DNA from 3 places in the Bacillus sp. N1(2025) genome. Region 1 is predicted to be linked to each of the others. Evidence: riboswitches for the same ligand, from Rfam matches in the RefSeq annotation. Region 1 holds a riboswitch; each other region holds the start of a gene.

What was found. Region 1 has a riboswitch for thiamine pyrophosphate ahead of thiC (phosphomethylpyrimidine synthase ThiC). Riboswitches for the same ligand answer to the same signal wherever they lie in the genome.
Region 2: linked by a shared signal. The riboswitch ahead of ACNFN4_RS10305 (ECF transporter S component) and the one ahead of thiC (phosphomethylpyrimidine synthase ThiC) in region 1 are both predicted to bind thiamine pyrophosphate.
Region 3: linked by a shared signal. The riboswitch ahead of ACNFN4_RS19110 (hypothetical protein) and the one ahead of thiC (phosphomethylpyrimidine synthase ThiC) in region 1 are both predicted to bind thiamine pyrophosphate.

The regions. Positions count from the first base shown of each region.
Region 1 covers NZ_JBLTJB010000004.1:430,041-436,096, forward strand. The annotation lists gene ACNFN4_RS12590 (FAD-binding protein) at 1-1,164, shown strand, start outside; gene thiC (phosphomethylpyrimidine synthase ThiC) at 1,205-2,977, opposite strand; TPP riboswitch at 3,099-3,209, opposite strand; gene ACNFN4_RS12600 (Type 1 glutamine amidotransferase-like domain-containing protein) at 3,259-3,957, opposite strand; gene ACNFN4_RS12605 (Na+/H+ antiporter NhaC family protein) at 4,042-5,613, opposite strand; tRNA gene ACNFN4_RS12610 (tRNA-Leu) at 5,759-5,840, opposite strand.
Region 2 covers NZ_JBLTJB010000004.1:13,503-19,558, reverse strand. The annotation lists gene ACNFN4_RS10325 (S8 family peptidase) at 1-139, opposite strand, end outside; gene ACNFN4_RS10320 (STAS domain-containing protein) at 359-1,192, shown strand; gene ACNFN4_RS10315 (energy-coupling factor transporter transmembrane component T family protein) at 1,238-1,999, opposite strand; gene ACNFN4_RS10310 (ABC transporter ATP-binding protein) at 1,974-3,611, opposite strand; gene ACNFN4_RS10305 (ECF transporter S component) at 3,598-4,197, opposite strand; TPP riboswitch at 4,377-4,490, opposite strand; gene ACNFN4_RS10300 (glycoside hydrolase family 18 protein) at 4,639-5,901, shown strand; gene ACNFN4_RS10295 (transcriptional regulator SplA domain-containing protein) at 5,990-6,056, shown strand, end outside.
Region 3 covers NZ_JBLTJB010000011.1:74,323-80,378, forward strand. The annotation lists gene ACNFN4_RS19090 (dihydrodipicolinate synthase family protein) at 1-422, shown strand, start outside; gene ACNFN4_RS19095 (hypothetical protein) at 566-769, shown strand; gene ACNFN4_RS19100 (Cfr family 23S rRNA (adenine(2503)-C(8))-methyltransferase) at 920-1,969, shown strand; gene ACNFN4_RS19105 (hypothetical protein) at 2,079-2,459, shown strand; TPP riboswitch at 2,577-2,680, shown strand; gene ACNFN4_RS19110 (hypothetical protein) at 2,758-3,222, shown strand; gene ACNFN4_RS19115 (thymidylate synthase) at 3,219-4,229, shown strand; gene ACNFN4_RS19120 (class I SAM-dependent methyltransferase) at 4,226-4,984, shown strand; gene thiD (bifunctional hydroxymethylpyrimidine kinase/phosphomethylpyrimidine kinase) at 4,999-5,847, shown strand; gene ACNFN4_RS19130 (HAD-IIA family hydrolase) at 5,828-6,056, shown strand, end outside.

The sequences.
Region 1 (6,056 bases):
AGACACAGCTACGAAAATTTTTCCCTGTTAAATAACGGACTAGTCATTGATCTCAGTGAAATGAAGAAAATAAGAGTAAATGAGGATACGCGGCTGGTCTCGATTGAAGCGGGAGCCGAATTGGGAGAAGTCTACCGGACACTCTGGCGGTACGGCTTGACCCTTCCTGCGGGAACCATTGCGAATGTGGGAATCACGGGGCTGACGCTCGGGGGAGGAATCGGATATTTAACAAGGACAGCCGGACTTACTTGCGATCGTCTCCTCCAGCTCGAAATGATCATAGCGGACGAAAAAGCGGGTGCTGACTTGATCACAGTCAACCGCTCAAAGCACTCTGATCTATTTTGGGCGTCTCAGGGCGGAGGGGGAGGCAACTTCGGCATTGTCACATCCATGATGTTTAAAGCCGTGCCGATCTCGTGCGTGTCTGTTTTTTCTGTCACTTGGGGCTGGGATGATTTTGAGGAAGTATTTAACACATGGCAGCGCTGGGCTCCATTTACAGACAACCGGCTTACCTCATCAATTCAGTTTTGGCCTAAGGAAGTAAACCGCATAGAAGCGCTCGGTCAATTTACCGGGACAAAGGATGAGCTGAAAGAACTGCTGGCTCCGTTAATGAAAGCGGGAAAACCGGCAAGCGGCATGGTCAAGACAGTGCCATTTATTAAAGCGGCAGCCTTTTTTAACAGCCCGGGAGGCAATCAGCCGCAAAAGATGAAGCGGTCAGGATCCTTTATTGAAAAACCATTATCTTCACGCGCGATTTCCACTTTAAAGCGCTATTTAGAGCACGCTCCGAACGAAAACGCCAGTGTCTGGCAGCAGTCTCTCGGCGGGGCGGCCGGACGGATCGCTCCGGACCAAACGGCATTCTACTATCGCAACGCAATCATTGCCCAAGAATATATTACAACTTGGACAGCTGCTGAAGAAGAAAGACAAAATGTCCGCTGGATCGAAGGACTGAGAACCTCCCTATCAAGAGAAACGATGGGAGATTACGTGAATTGGCCTGATAGAGAAATCAGAAACTGGCTGCAAACATATTACGGAGAAAATGTTCACCGCCTCCGTCAAGTCAAAACGAAATACGATCCGGAAAATATATTCCGATTTGAACAGAGCATTCCGCCGCTTCGCCGTTCACCGTTTTTCTAAAAAAGATGAAGATGGGCAAACTCCATCTTCATCTTTTCTTTTATTGATATAAGCGGCTTCCCTTCTCCGCAAACTCTTTTGCTTTTTCTTTCAGCCCTTCATTGACGGCCTCGTCTTCAGTAAGTCCGTTTTCCTTCGCATAATCACGAATATCCTGAGAAATTCTCATGCTGCAGAACTTCGGACCGCACATCGAACAGAAGTGAGCCGTTTTTGCGCCTTCAGCCGGCAGCGTTTCATCATGATATTCGATTGCTCTTTCAGGATCAAGCGACAAATGAAATTGATCACGCCACCGGAATTCAAACCGCGCCTTAGACAGAGCATCGTCACGGATCTGTGCACCCGGATGCCCTTTAGCAAGGTCTGCGGCATGTGCCGCGATTTTGTACGTAATGACGCCTTCTCTTACATCATCACGATTCGGCAGCCCCAAATGCTCCTTCGGCGTGACATAGCAAAGCATCGCCGTCCCGTACCAGCCGATCATCGCCGCGCCGATTGCTGAAGTAATGTGGTCATAACCCGGAGCGATATCCGTCGTTAATGGCCCGAGCGTGTAAAAAGGCGCCTCTTTACAAATTTCCAGCTGCTTGTCCATGTTTTCCTTAATTTTATGCATCGGCACATGACCCGGTCCTTCGATCATCACTTGCACATCGTGCTTCCACGCGATCTCCGTCAATTCTCCGAGAGTCTCCAATTCCGCAAACTGCGCCTCATCATTGGCATCCGCAATCGAACCGGGGCGAAGCCCGTCACCAAGTGAAAAAGCGATATCATAGGTCTTCATGATTTCACAAATTTCTTCAAAATGCGTGTACAGAAAGCTTTCCTGATGATGAGCCAGGCACCATTGCGCCATAATCGCCCCGCCGCGGGATACGATTCCCGTCGTGCGTTTGGCCGTTAACGGGACGTAACGAAGCAGTACGCCGGCATGGATGGTGAAATAATCCACGCCCTGCTCCGCCTGCTCAATCAATGTGTCACGATAAATGTCCCACGTTAAATCCTCGGCAATGCCATTTACTTTTTCAAGCGCCTGATAAATCGGCACCGCCCCCACAGGCACGGGACAGTTGCGGATAATCCATTCACGCGTCGTATGAATGTCTTTTCCCGTGGATAAGTCCATCATCGTATCGGCGCCCCAGCGAATCGCCCACGTCATTTTTTCGACTTCTTCTTCGATAGAAGATGTAACAGCCGAGTTGCCGATATTTGCATTAATTTTCACATGAAAATTCCGGCCGATAATCATCGGCTCGCTTTCCGGGTGGTTGACATTAGAAGGAATAATCGCCCGTCCGCTCGCCACCTCTTCCCTGACAAATTCGGGAGACACATGCTCGCGAATTGCGATAAACTCCATTTCCGGCGTAATGATGCCTTTTCTCGCATAATGCAATTGTGTTACATTTTTCCCCGGCTTGGCCCGAAGCGGTTTTCGCTGTAGGCCGGGGTATTCGGCGGCACGGCCCTCTTTTTTATAACCGTTGTCTTCAGGCTTCACGGTCCGTCCGTTATATTCTTCTACATCTCCGCGCCCGGTAATCCACTTTGTGCGGAGCGCCCCCAGCCCTTCATGAATATCAATTTGTACATCCGGGTCTGTATACGGCCCGCTCGTATCATAAACACGGACCGGCGCATTCTCCTCTTCCCCGAATGCCCCCGTAGTCGCACTCAGGCTGATTTCCCGCATCGGCACTCGTATATCGGGCGAAGAACCTTCTGCATAAACCTTTTTACTGCCGGAAAAACTCGACATAATGGAAATGTTCGCTTGCTGTACTGATTGATTTTGCATACAAATCTCTCCTTTATCATTTGAATAACAGAACCAAGCTCAGCACCAGCACAAAAAAACCGGGTTCAAAGAAGAACCCGGTTTTGCAGTCAGAAAGAAACTATTATTGTTTTCTTCAACAATAATAAAACCTTTACTTCCCCACGCTGGTACGAACCAGATCAGGTCCAAAGGGTTAAGAAGCCGCCGCTTCTCTCTCAGCCCGCTCAGACGGGCACCCCCAGTAACTATTGATTTCGCTCTCATCGTAACATAAGTTGTGTACAAAAAAAAGCATATTATCAAAATTCAGATAACGGGACAGTCATAAGCTCTGTTTCCCGAACGCCTTCTTCGGTATTAAAAACCCGATAACCCTTTGCGGTTTCCCGGGAAGAGACAGTCCGGATCAGCTGACCGTCTTTATAATGAAGCGCAGCGCCGTCATCAGCGGCATAGCCCTCCCTGAGTTTCTTTTCTGAAATCAGACGGTGATACACCGGCCGGCGCTCCGCTTCTCCGTCATAATGCGGACAAAAGCTGCCCGGCAAAAATCCTAAAGCTCTTAACTCTCTCAAACCTCCAGCTGAATCCGTCAACCCTTCTTCATACCAGCAAATCGCCCCGGCGCTGAGACCCGCCAACATGATGCCGTTTTCCCAAGCCACACGAAGAATACGGTCAAGCCCCCATTCTTTCCATAAGACAAGCATATTGCGCGTATTTCCGCCGCCGACATATATAATATCTTTCTTCATGAGAAAGGATCTGAGATCAGAACCCGGCGGTTTAAACAACGACAAGTGATCCGGCTCACACCGCAGCTTTTGAAAGGCCTGATAAAACCTGCCGATATAATTCTCCGAATCTCCGCTTGCCGTCGGCAAAAAACAAACTTTCGGCTTTGACCGCGCCGACTGCTCTAAAATATACTGATCCAGCACAAGATGATCCGGCTCCATGGAAAAGCCTCCGCCGCCCATTGCAATAATCTGCTTCACGTCATCACCTCTTTTTTTCTCTAGTATAACAGCTCATAAAAAGGCGTTATCCCATTTTCGGATAACGCCTTCAAAAAGTATTTGTTATCTGAAAAATGAAAACGCACCGTATAACACAACGGAGATCCCTGCGGCGATAAGCGCCGGAACAAGCTTCGAACGGGCATACTTCACAACATCGATCCCCAACACCGTACAGGTTGTCACCGTATTATCACTGAGAGGAGAAGCAAACGCTCCAAATGTTCCGCTCGCAAACACAGCCCCGATCGCTAATAATAAGCTGGTATGTGACTGAACCGCCAGCGTTACGCCGAGCGGCATTAATAGCCCCCAAGTCCCCCAGGATGACCCGATAAAATAGGATATAACAGCCCCCAGTATAAAAAGAGACGGCGCAATAAACATATGAGGGATCCATGACGTTAAATGAGAAGTAACATATTTCGAGAATCCCAGATCTTCAGATACTGCTGTTACGGCCCAAATCAGCGATAACATAATAATAACGTTGACCAATTCGTTTCCGCCCTTAATAAAATGGGTAACAAGCTCGCCTGCATGAAAACGCTGAAACATAAAAAGAGCAAATGCTGCAATAACCGCTGCCAATAATGCGGTTAACATGACGCCAAGCATATCACTTTTGATAAAAGCATTCAAAAACCCTTGTGCTTTTGAATGACCGTCCCACCAGCTGAGAAAGAGTGTTAATAGCAAAAACAGACCGATCGGAATGATTAAATTCCAAGGCCGAATCGGTGTTTCCTTAATATAACCACGGTGCGCCGAATCCAGCTCCTCCTGCTGGTCAGCATTCTCATCACTTTCGAACATTCCCGTATGTCCACCGTGAATATCTGAGATCGTCCCTGTTTCCATGTTGAATGAACCTGAGCCTTTTGAAAGCAACACACCGCTGTTCCGCGGAATCGGTTCCGTATTTTTGCTATGTTTGCGAGCAGAAGTTTGTCCGCTCTTTTCTGTTTTTTTTAAGCTTTCGTCCGCTTTTTGTTTCTTAAAAAAGCAGTAATAAATTCCGACTAATATAATCACAATGGAGAAAAAATTGAAGGGAATACTTTTCACATACACCGTATAAGCCGGCTGATCTATTCCTGACGTTTTAAGGGCCTGTCCGATAATGGAAACCATGTAGCCGACAAATGCCGTTGCTATCGGAATCAAGGCAATTACAGGGTTTGCCGTAAACTCAATGGCATACGCAATTTTCTGTTTCGACAGGTCCAGACGCTTGCTTAACGCTTTCATGATCGGTGCAATTGTGACGATGCGAAAGTCCGGTTCACTGAACGTGCCAAATGTCGACAGCCATGCAAGCAGCATCGCACCTTTTTTGGTTTTAACCTTTTTACTGATCAAATGGACGAATCCTTTTATCCCGCCGGTCAGCTTTATAATCCCTACAAGGCCGGCAAATGAATATAGAAACACAATGATTCTAATATTATTGGTGACGACAATATTGCTGATTACATATTGAACCATATGTTCAATCCCGCCAAGCAAGCTGGGATGCAAAAGATAGCTTCCGACCAGCAAACCGATAAACAGACCGGACTGCACTTGCTTTGTAATGATTGAAATGGGAATGACCAGAATAAATGGGATAAGACAAGCCCAAGTCCCTTCCACTAAAAACACCTCTTTCAAAGAACTTCTTGTTAGTATCTTTGAAAAAAGCGGATTTATACAATCAGCAGGTATCATGTTTTCACAAGCCTTGGAGGATATTTTCATACAACAAAAAAGGCTTCTACATATTGTAGAAGCCTTTTTATACCGGTGGCCGGGGTCGAACCGGCACTCCAGAAGGAACACGATTTTGAGTCGTGCGCGTCTGCCAATTCCGCCACACCGGCATGTAATGCGTCGTGTTCAACCGACGTATATAAATATAACATGTATTTTATAAACCGTCAACGGTTTTAGCAAAGTTTTTTAAATGGTAATGCAGTATATCCGATACAAACAAGAAACTTATATTGATAGTCATTACGTTTTTATTATATAAAAAAAGTGATCTGCAATATGCAAATCACTCTCATATATGTTTTATAATGTGAAAACTGATGACC
Region 2 (6,056 bases), 420 kb from region 1:
CGATTTTAATATCCTTGCCTTTAAACCCTTTTGCCCACAACTCTGGCGCCTTAATCACTTTAATACCCTCTGGAAGCTCGTTCACATCCATGATCTGTTCATCCGTGACATAAGGAATCAAATGCATTTCACCATTCATAAAAAAGCCCTCCTTTTTTATGCTTGCGAGTGGATACAAGGGTGTTGCTACTATTTTATGGCAGAGCATGCCGGTCGGAAAGAGTCATTTGAAGCATTTTCATAAAAAAGGCGTAATCTATTGCACTAAAAAATTTCAAATAAATGGATAGTTTAACAGCTTTTATTTTCATTCATGACCCGCTGACGCTATAATTGGAAATGGGAAAGGAGAAGAGATATGAAGATAAATGAAGCATTATACGACTATTTTACAGAACAAGCGGATCAAATTGCGGAAGAGTGGATCGAAACGATGGAAGATTCGGACCCGAATTCGGTTTATTCTTTGGCAAATCCTGTCATCACAGAAGAACTGACGGAGCAGGATAAAGAATTTTACCGGCATATTAATAAAATGTATATCATGCCGGAAAAAGAATTTTTAGAAGAGTTCGAGCAGTGGGTGATTGAGCTCGCGAAAGACCAGAAGCATCTGGATACACCCGTCCAGTATGTGGTCCGTGAATTCATGAGAAACCGGAGGCTATACATCAGTTATTATGATGCGTTTGCCGATAAACATGAATCTTCGTTTGCAGAGGGAGAAAGGAAGAAATGGGAGAATTTAATTGTACGAGTATTTGATTTTACGATTTACACGTTTGTCGATCATGCCGAGCATAACTCGAAAATGCAGCTGAACGCGCAAAGAGAAATGATTTTGGAGTTAAGCTCTCCGGTTATCACGCTGAGCAAACGGACGGCGCTGCTGCCGCTTGTCGGCGATATTGACACGGAGCGCGCCAAATTCATTCTTGAAAATACGCTGAGCACATGTGCCAAACGGCTGATTGAACATCTGTTTATTGACCTATCGGGTGTAGTGGTTGTCGATACGATGGTGGCGCATCAGATTTTTAAATTAATTGAGGCGCTGAAATTGATCGGCGTCACGTCCACTTTATCCGGAATCAGGCCGGAAATCGCTCAAACCGCCGTACAGCTCGGCATTAATTTCTCAGATATTACGATCAAGTCCAATCTCGCTCAGGCTCTCAATTATCATCAATAACATACATAACAAAACAGGCTGCCGAATCACTCCGGCGGCCTGTTTTTATACAAACAACAATGAAATGAGCCAGCTTGCGCCGAATAACAGAAGCACGAGCAGGAAAAAACACCAGTCGGCGCGGCGCACGGTAACAGTTCTGTAAAACGTGCGGTTTCGGCTCCCCGTAAAGCCTTTAGATTCCATCGCGATCGCCGTGCGTTCCGCCTTTCTGATTGCGCCTGCCAATAGCGGAATGGTGAAGCGCCTGAAGGCGGAGAGCTTTCCTTTCAGCCCTGAATCAGACGCCGCGCCCCTGATTCTGTGCGCCTGCCGGATGATCAGGATTTCATCTTTCAGAAGAGGGAGAAACCGGAACCCCGCGATAACGCCGTATGCAAGCTTGGGCGGCAGCTTACACTGCTGAATCAGACTGAGCATGAACAGAATCGGATCGGTTGTGAAAAGAAACATCATCGACAAAGCGGAAAAACATAAAATACGAAACGCGATAGAAATCCCGAGCGCCGCGTTATCACTGTTGACGGCAATCGGCCCGAGCTTAAACAGCAGGTTGCTTCCGGTTGTCGGGACGTTTCCGAATACGGCGGCTGTCCATAAAGAACCGAAGGCCAGAATGACAAACGGAATCGTGAACAGCAGCCATTTTTTCAGCGGCACACGCCCCGCCGAGAGGACGCCTCCCGCAATGATGATATAAAACAAAGCAGGGGTGTACGGATTATAAATAAACGACAGCATAATGACGCATAACAATACAGCCGCCGCCTTTATTGACGGGTTAACAGCCTCCAGCCGCAAGTTCATTTCTCCGCCTCCTGTCGTGTTTCATCCATTCATACCGCAGCGGCAAAGCCAAATGCGCCTGCTCGGCGATCCCGGTGTTATCAGAAAATAAAGCGTCGGGAGTTCCCCGGAATACCAGTTTCGTGCCGCAGAGCACAAGGATCGTGTCGGCATAATCTGAGACGAGTTCCATATCGTGTGTCACCATCAAAACAGCCGTTCCTTCCTTTTGAATCTCACGGAGCATTTGCATACACTCCCGCGCCGTTTTGGCATCCTGTCCGAAAGTCGGTTCATCAAGCATCAAAACGTTCACATTGTGCATAAGCATTGTCGCGACACTGAGCCGGCGTTTTTGTCCTTGGCTTAAAGAAAACGGATGCTGTGAGGCATGGCGTCTCAGGCCGAATCGGGTTAACAGCTGAAGAGCTTTCTCCTTTGCGGGTCTGCTGCTTTCAAAACCGAACATCAGCTCTTGAATGACGGAATCTGTGACAAACTGGTGTTCAGGATTTTGGAAAACATATCCGGTCAGCCGCCGCAGCTCTTTTTCAGAATAGGAATCAATCGGTCTGCCGTCTATTTTGATGTCTCCGCTCAGCGGACGGATGAGCTTGGCCGCGGCAGAAAGGAGCGTGGATTTTCCTGTTCCGTTAGGGCCGGCAATCGCGGTGATTGAACCTTTTTTTACGGAAAAGCTCACATCCTGAAAAATGACGTCTGCTCCTCTTGAGAATGACAGCTCGTGAACGCTCAGCGCGTCTTCTGCCGAAAGCGCGGCGGGCCGGGGTTCGGGCAGAGATGGTACAGGTTCGTGAAACAGCTTTTCTTTACACAATGTAAAAGGAATGCTGACGTGCTCCTGCAATGAGATCACACGCGGAATCGGAATGCCGAGCTGCATCAGCTCTTCAATCTTTGTTTCAAAGATAACGTCCGTCTCTCCGTCCATCACCTTCTGACCCGTTTCGTCAAGGACAATCGTCCTGTCCATCCACGGCGCCCAATGATCAAGCTGATGTTCGATAACGAGAAGGCCGAAGCCTTTTTTTGCTTGTAGATCTTTGATCAGCCGCACTAATTCACGTGCGGAATATGGATCAAGCTGTGCCGTCGGTTCGTCCAAAATAATGAGTTCCGGTTCCATCGCAATGATACAGGCAAGCGCCACTTTTTGTTTTGAACCGCCTGACAGCGAAGCGATCGTTCGCGTTTTCAGATGAGTGATCTCTAATTTTTCTAAAACGTCATTGATGATTGCGTCCATATCTTCTTTTGTATATTGCAAATTTTCCAAGCCGAAGGCGATTTCATCTTCAACCGTCAGCATGCAAAACTGCTGGTCCGGATCTTGAAACACGACGCCGATGGATCTGGCGGCGGGTTCTGTCAGGTGTGAAAGAGGTGTTCCGTATAAAGAAACGGTGCCCGATTGAACCCCATCGCATGCTTCCGGGTACAGACCGTTTAAACAAAGAGCGAGCGAGCTTTTGCCGCATCCGCTCGGCCCGAGCAATAAAGCCCGCTCTCCTTTGCGGAGCTGAAAGGACACGTTTTGAAGAATCGGCTTTTCATCCTGATCATAAGAAAAGGTAAGACAGCCGGCCGATAGAAGGGGCTCAGATGCCTGCATCTTGGTTCACCTGTTTCTTTTTCTTCTTGAATTGTTTTCCGAGCGCCATGCCGTTCAGCACCCCTGTGTAAGCCAGCGCATCACTGATTGCTTTGCCGAGAAGGCCGGCAAGAAGCGCACCTGAGATCAGACGGACAAGAAGCATGACGGCTAATAAACCCGGATTCAAAACAGAGTATCCGGAAACGAACAAGTCATAAATGAAGCTCGTCACAGAAGATCCCATACCGGATAAAAGAAGCATGGGCAGGGTATAAATCCGCCAGCGTGTCGCAAAAAAGACCGCTTCCGCACCGATTCCCTGTGCGATCCCGATCAGAATCACCATCGGCCCTGACGGATTTCCGAGTAAGCACTCCACAAACGCGGCGATGATTTCAGAAACAAGAGCCGCTCCCGGTTTTTGAATAATGTACGCGGCAATTACCGAGACGATAAACCAGATACCGTAAATCGGTTCGTAGCTCATTCGGCCGAAAAACCCTGCCGCTATATTGCTTGCATGAGTTGATACTAAATAAATGACAGCAAATACAACACTGATGACGGACATGACGACAATTTCTCTCATTTTCCAATTTTTCATTGTGATCTCCTGCTTTCTTATCGGATAGTCGTATGTATGAAAGAGATGATTTTACAGGCGGTTTATATTCAGTTTCATATTGCGGTGTCCTCCCCCGTTTTTTAATGAAAAATAAAAAACTGCATATCCGAGGGAATATGCAGCAGCAGAACGAAAACGCATGGGGAAAAACCCTGCGCTCCGGTCAATCTGCACTTCCCCACGCTGGTATTATCCAGATCGGGTTATAAGGGATCAAAACACGCCTGCCGCATGTTTTATCTCAGCCGATAACAGCACCCCTAGTGCGTTTCCTATACAGTTTTTTATGATGACATCATCATAGTTGATCATGTCTGATTTGTAAACAGCCTTTCTCCAAACAGAGTTTGGAATCGGACCGGATGATCATTCATAAAGATAAGAAGAGCCCTTTTGATCAAAAGGAAACGGAGGACATCTATGTTTGTTCATACAGTGCAGTCTGGCGACTCGTTATTTTCCATCAGCAGAAAGTACGGATACCCTGTTGACAGCATCAGAAGCGTCAACGGGCTTGAGGAAACGAATATCGTTCCGGGGCAGGCGCTTTTAATCCCTCTTAATGAATATACGGTTCAGCCGAATGATACGTATGCCGTTATCGCAGGTAAGGCTTATGTGCCGCAGATGCAGCTGATGCAGGCAAACCCGGATATTCCGCCGAACCGGCTGCGGGCGGGTATGAAAGTGAAGATCCCTGATATCTCTAACTATCTTGCGGGAACCCTGCAATTTTATGTCATTCGGACGCCTGAAGCGGATAGAGAGTTAATTAATGATTTTGCGCCGTATTCTTCGGCGATTTCTTTGTTTGAATATCATTTTGGCCCGAACGGAGATATCATTAACGATTTAAACGACAGAACCGCAATAGAAACCACATGGCAGAACAGAGTGCGCCCGCTTGCCGTTATTACAAATTTGACAGAAGGGGGATTCAGTCCGGAATTAGCCCATCAAGTGCTGCAAAATCCGACGGCACGAACGAATCTCGTCAACAATATCGTCTCCTTAACCGTAAGAAAGGGATACGGCGGTGTAAATATCGATTTTGAACGGGTCAGAGAAGCTGACAGGGACCTCTTCACAGGATTTCTCCGGCAGTTAAAAACCCGGCTTTCAGAGCATCAGCTCGCGTTAACGATATCGGTTCCGGCGAAAACAAGTGATGCAGTGCCGTGGCTGAGGGGATATGATTACGGCGGAATCGGAGCCGTCGTCGATTATATGTTCATTATGGCGTACGACTGGCACCACGCCGGCAGTGAGCCGGGACCCGTGGCGCCTTTGACAGAGGTCAGGCAAACGATCAATTTTGCCATCAGCAGGGTGCCGAGAAGAAAAGTGATTCTCGGTGTTCCGCTGTACGGGTATGATTGGGTGATTCCGTACCGTCCCGGAACGATCGGATCCGCCATCTCCAATCAGCGCGCCATGGAAACGGCCATGAAGCATCAATCAGTGATCCGTTATTCCCAGCAGGAGCGTTCCCCTTACTTCCGGTATACTGATGAAAATGGAAGAACGCATGAAGTGTGGTTTGAGGATGTGCGGAGCATGAGTGAAAAAATGGTTCTCGTTCGGGAGTTCGGACTGCAGGCGATCGGCGCGTGGCAATTAACGCTCGGTTTCAAACCGGGCCCGTGGCTGCTTAGGAACTTTTTCACGATCCGAAAAATATAGCTGCATGTCCCCCTCCGCAAGTGATTTTTTTTCCTATGATAACGGGTCTTCTTTTGGACAATCTAAAATTGAACAGGAGGTCTGTCATATGAAGAAAAGGGAAGAGCAGTATATCAACGAGGCTGAGTATGTACCGCATCCGACAAAAGAAGGGG
Region 3 (6,056 bases), on a different contig from region 1:
CCTCTAAAGAGGCTGTGCTTTATAATAACCCCGGCCGGACCGGTTTTAATCTGAGTGAGAAAGCGCTTAAAGACTTAATAAGCCGGCATCCGGGGATAAGGGGGCTGAAAGAAGGAGGAGACGTTCTGCGTCATAAACAAACAGAGTTCCCTAATCACTTTATTTTGTTTGCGGCAGGAGACGTTGAATTTCCGAAGATGCTGAGTAACGGGTGTAACGGCCTGTCAAGCATGGCCGGAAATGTCTATCCTGAAGAAATCAGAGAAAGCTTCAACAGCTTATCAGAAAATAAACCGATTAATCTGGATCGAATAAACGATCTGATTGCTGAAGTGACAAATCATCATACTGTCATGAATATAAAAAATCACTATAAGAAGATTGGGATTCAAGCAGGCAGCTGCCGGTCACCCATTATATAAGAAATGTTCCGTCGCGGATAAGTGAAACATGTGATCAGCGCGCTTTCTGTACTTGGATTAGGCTTAATAAGCAAGTTATATAATACTGTCATTAGCGGAGGCGTAAGCATTTGTTTAACTTTACATAAGGGAACCCTTATGATATGGTGATTATTGCTAATATTGACAAGAAAGAGGTGAAAGCGATGATAACGATTTATGGAATTTTGTATGGTGAAAATGCAAAAATTGGAAACATCTTGGCGGATAAAGGGAGCAGTCTGTCCTTTTTTAAGCCAAATCATCATACAAAAACAGTTATCGGTGCTTTTTCTCTATGTCAAATAAACGATAATCCAATGACATAATGTCCTTGTTTATTTGTGCATGATGTTATTTAAGCGTAACACCGATAATTGTGTCGGTGTTTTTTTGTGCCTGATTTTAAAAAAAGGTTAGATGATCACTCCCTTCTATTTACTCAAACAAACCAGAGTTTTATGGAAGGATGAGAAAACATGCAACAAAAAAACAAGTATATAAGAATTCAAGAGTTCCTGAAACAAAATAAGTTTCCTGATTTTAGAATGAATCAAATCAAAAATGCTGTGTTCAAAGGGAGAATAAATCATTTTAATGAAATAACGGTTCTTCCTAAATCCTTGAGAAAATTGTTAATGAATGAGTTTGGAGAGTCAATTTTAAATATTGCTGCTTTAAAAGTGCAGCATTCTGAGCAAGTAACAAAAGTCTTATTTGAAATTTCAGGAGACGAAAAAATAGAAACGGTCAATATGAAATATAAAGCTGGCTGGGAGTCATTTTGTATATCCTCGCAGTGCGGCTGTCATTTTGGCTGTACATTTTGTGCAACAGGAGATATTGGTTTAAAACGCAGCTTAACATCAGATGAAATGACTGACCAAATTTTGTACTTTCACTTAAAAGGACATTCAATTGACAGTATTTCTTTTATGGGAATGGGAGAAGCATTAGCGAATGTACAAGTTTTTGATGCTTTACATGTGCTTACAAATCCGGAGTTGTTTGCTTTAAGCCCTCGTCGGTTATCTATTTCGACCATAGGTATTATTCCGGGCATTAAAAAAATCACTCAGGATTATCCGCAGGTCAACCTGACGTTTTCATTACATTCTCCTTTTAATGAACAGCGAAGCAAGTTAATGCCGATTAATGAACGCTTCCCGTTATTGGAGGTAATGGACACATTAGATGAGCATATACGTGTGACCTCAAGAAAAGTTTATATTGCTTATATTATGCTGCCGGGAGTTAATGATTCTATTGATCATGCGAATGAAGTAGTACGTCTTTTAAGAAGCAGATATAAGAGAGGGAACTTGTTCCATGTAAACATCATTAGATATAACCCGACTGTTAGTTCACCTATGAGATTTGAAGAAGTAAATGAGAAACAAGTTGTAAACTTCTATAAAAAATTAAAGTCAGCAGGAATTAACGTGACCGTCAGAAGTCAATTTGGCATTGATATAGATGCTGCTTGCGGACAATTATATGGAAATTATCAAAAAAATAAGAACCGATAAATCAGGTGCAGAACTCGGTTTGACTTCATATTATTTCATTTGATAACATAAAATGGTTATTGTGATTGAAAAAAAGATACCCGTTTTTATAAAAAAAGGAGTCATAACGTTGCTGAAAAGGTTTTTTCTTGTTTTTCTTACGCTGATAATGTCTATATTTGCTGTATTCGCGGCTGCTGAAGAGTCTCCCGGCGATCGTGTCATTTCTTTTGACGAGCCTATGATTTTATTGATCTCACTCGGAATCATCTTATGTTTGTTCATTCCGCCAATCGTCATGTCCTTTTTTGGCAGCTTGGTTGTGAGAATCATATCCGGAGTCTATCAATGTTTTATCGTCCTCACGTTTGCGGGGCTCATTCCGATTGGATTTCTGATCCCCAATGGCTTTTTGACAATTCTTGCTGCCGTCCTGGGAACTTTGGTCAGTTCAGCCAGTGTTACGGTCACCTTATTCGTTGGCAGGAAAAAAGAGGCCGGAAGGTTTTAAAACTAGTGGGTAAGCTGCAATATTGAAGGGGAATCCCAGTGATATCCGCAGCGCTTTTTGCCGGTCATTGTTTGACTATTTATATGGAGTAGCATAGAATTAAAGTAAATATTTATAAAAAGTCACTGGGGGAGCTTTAATAGCTGAGAAGAGACAATACGTCCTGACCCTTTGAACCTGATTTGGTTAATACCAGCGTAGGGAAGTGAAAAATTAGAGAGATTCTTTATCTTATCTATATTTAAGCCACTTTCCATAGAGGAAAGTGGCTTTATTTATTTTGAAAGGGTGATATGAAGTGGCGACTAAAAAAGTTTTTCTGGCAGGGCCTTTTAAAAGTTTAGTAGATGAGAAAACTGGATTGATGAGTACGTATGAGAGGGGAAAGCTGGAATCATTAATTTCCTTTTTTGAGAATGAAGGATGGCTGGTTCATAATGCTCACAAGCGGGAAGGGTGGGGGAAAGATTTCATGACACCCCTTCAATGCACTAAAATTGATTTTGATGAAATAAGCACTTGCGACCTTTTTGCAGCATTCCCCGGATCACCCGCTTCTCCCGGAACACATATAGAAATTGGATGGGCTTCTGCCTTGAAAAAAAAGATCGTGCTATTTCTAGAAAAGGACAAGGATTATGCTTTCTTAATTCAAGGGTTAAATGCAGTGGCGGATGTTGAGTACATCAGCTATAAAGATACAGATGATTTATTAGAGAACATTAAAAATATCTTTGCAGCATATAAGGCGGAATCTCAATGAGAAAGAGAACTTTTCATGAAGCATATACGGAAACGCTGTATGACATCTATCACAACCCTGAATTTTTCAATTCACCGCGCGGACAAAAAAGCAGAGAACAATTGAACTACCATCTGACTCTGGAAAATCCAATAGAACGTGTCACTTATTTATCCTCAAGAAAAACCAATATCGTGTTTAATTTTGCTGAAGTGTTATGGTATTTATCGGGGAGTAACGACTTAGATTTTATCAGTTATTACAATAAAAAAATGCCTTCATATTCAATGAATAAAAAAACATTAACAGGCACTGCGTACGGGCCTAAAATATTTGAATTCGGAAATGCAAAACTAAATCAATGGAATAGAATAAAAAATCTTTTGACACAAGAAGATATTGATTCAAAAAGGGCATTTATTCAAATATTCGATGCTTCGGAACTCTTCGTTTCAGAAAATATAGATGTTTCCTGCACAATCGGTTTGCAGTTTTTTGTGAGGGAAGGCGAATTATACATGTCTTCTGTCATGCGTGCAAATGATGCTTTTCGCGGGATGATCAGTGATCTTTTCTCATTTACGTTCATGCAGGAATTAATGGCCAGAGAACTGCGTTTAGAAGTCGGAGAATATTTTCATAATGCGGGATCAATCCATATTTATGATTCAGATCATGAATGGGCGAAAACGGTGCTTGAGGAAGCTGAAAATCACCATGATATTCCGGAATTTGAATTTCCGAAAATGCCTGAGGGAAATAACTGGCCGTCCATTGAAACAGTCTTAAAGTATGAAGAATTACTTAGGAAAGATCACATTTCTATGACTAAAAACGATATTGAAATGCTTGATTTACCTGATTACTGGAAACAGATTCTTTTCCTTTTCAGTATATACCAGCATATTGCATATAAACGGGATATGGATCATTCTCTATTTCAAAGTTTACTTCCTATATATCAATTTTTCGTCAGGAATAAGTGGTTTCATTATTTCTCAATTGAGCAAAAGGAGGAAATTCAATGAAAACTTCATGGAAAGAAGACAGTGTTGCTGGTAAATTCGATGCTTATAATGACGTTTTAGAACAAACGTTAGGTTTTGAGTTTGTTTTTCGTACTTTTGATAAAGCGGAGATTAAAAAGGTGCTCGATTTCGGATGCGGTCCGGGAAAGGTAGCTTACAGGCTGGCTGACAGAATAGGCTGCAATGTGATCGCAGTCGATGAATCAAGGAAGATGTTAGATATAGCAAAGGCAAAAAGACAACATCCTCATGTGGACTATCATTTAATTGAACACGATAATCTTTCCTTCTTACCAGATCACTCAGTTGATGCTGCAATGGCCTGTTATGTTTTTATTAATACGGATAGTGACCAGCGTATCAAAGGTATCATAAATGAAATTTTTCGTGTGTTAAAACCAGGAGCTTCATTTGTCATACTCGATACGAATCCTGATTCAACCGGAATTGAATTTTCAACCTTCCGCAATGGAATACCGGGGAAAGAATATTCTTACGGAGAAGAAAGAAATGAATGGCTCCATGTTCCGGGACAAGCAGATTTAATTTTAAATGATTTTCATTGGCCGAAGTCAATGTATTATAAACTATTAACTCATGCAGGTTTTGAAAATGTAACTTTATCAGAACCAACGTTAAACGATATTGACCAAGAGCATGTAAAAGCCATAGAGAAAGAGTTTCAATTTAATAATTGGAAATGTGAAAAGGAATATCCGCCTTTTGTCATTTTTAAAGCAGTGAAACCTGCCTGAAGGAGGAGTGTAAGTTGAAGGATATTTATAAAGCGCTTTCGATTGCTGGGACTGATCCTTCCGGAGGGGCGGGAATTCATGCGGATTTAAAAACATTTCAGGAACAAAAGGTATATGGAATGGCTGTTATTACATCAGTTGTTGCACAAAACACACTTGGTGTGAAAAGTTTTGAGGAGATGTCTCTTCAGAATATATCTCAGCAAATAGACTGTGTCATGGATGATATAAAACCGGATGCTGTCAAAACCGGTATGCTTGCAAGTATAGGAATTATTGAATTGCTGGCAGAAAAGTTAAAAGACGCAAATATTCAATCGTATGTGATGGATCCGGTTATGATTGCTAAAAGCGGACATCATCTGCTCCATAAGGACGCCATTGATCATTTGAAGAAATTATTAATACCCCAAACAACTGTTATTACACCGAACATTCCGGAAGCGGAAGTAATCATCGGCAAATCAATCGAGACTGTACAGCAGATGCGTGATGCGGCGAAAGAAATAGTGGAGGTATACGGGGCAAAAAGTGCTGTCGTAAAAGGGGGGCACCTGAACGGAGAAGCCCGTGATATTTTGTACTTTGACGAGGATTTCGAGGAATTTGTTTCTCCCCGCTTTGATACAAAGCATACTCATGGAACAGGATGTACATTTTCAGCTGTGATAACTGCAGAGCTGGCAAAGCAGCACAGCATACCGGAATCAGTGGCAACTGGAAAGGAATTCATTTCAGCAGCCATTAAACATCCCTTAGGAATCGGGAAAGGACAAGGCCCTACAAATCATTTTGCGTATCGCTCAACTATTAACCAAGAGACACCGCTTAAGGAGTGTTACGATGATCTCCAAGAATTATGATGTATTTTTATTTGATTTAGACGGAGTGATATATATAGGAGATAAAGCTTTACCAGGAGCTGTGGCCTCTTTAAAACGACTCCGTGAAGAAAAGAAAGCCATTCGCTTTTTAACGAATGATCCTTGTGTTACAAGAGAAACGATTGTGAAACGCCTTCATAAACTGGGGATTTCAGCAAGTATTGGTGAAGTGTTTACTGCGGGGTGGG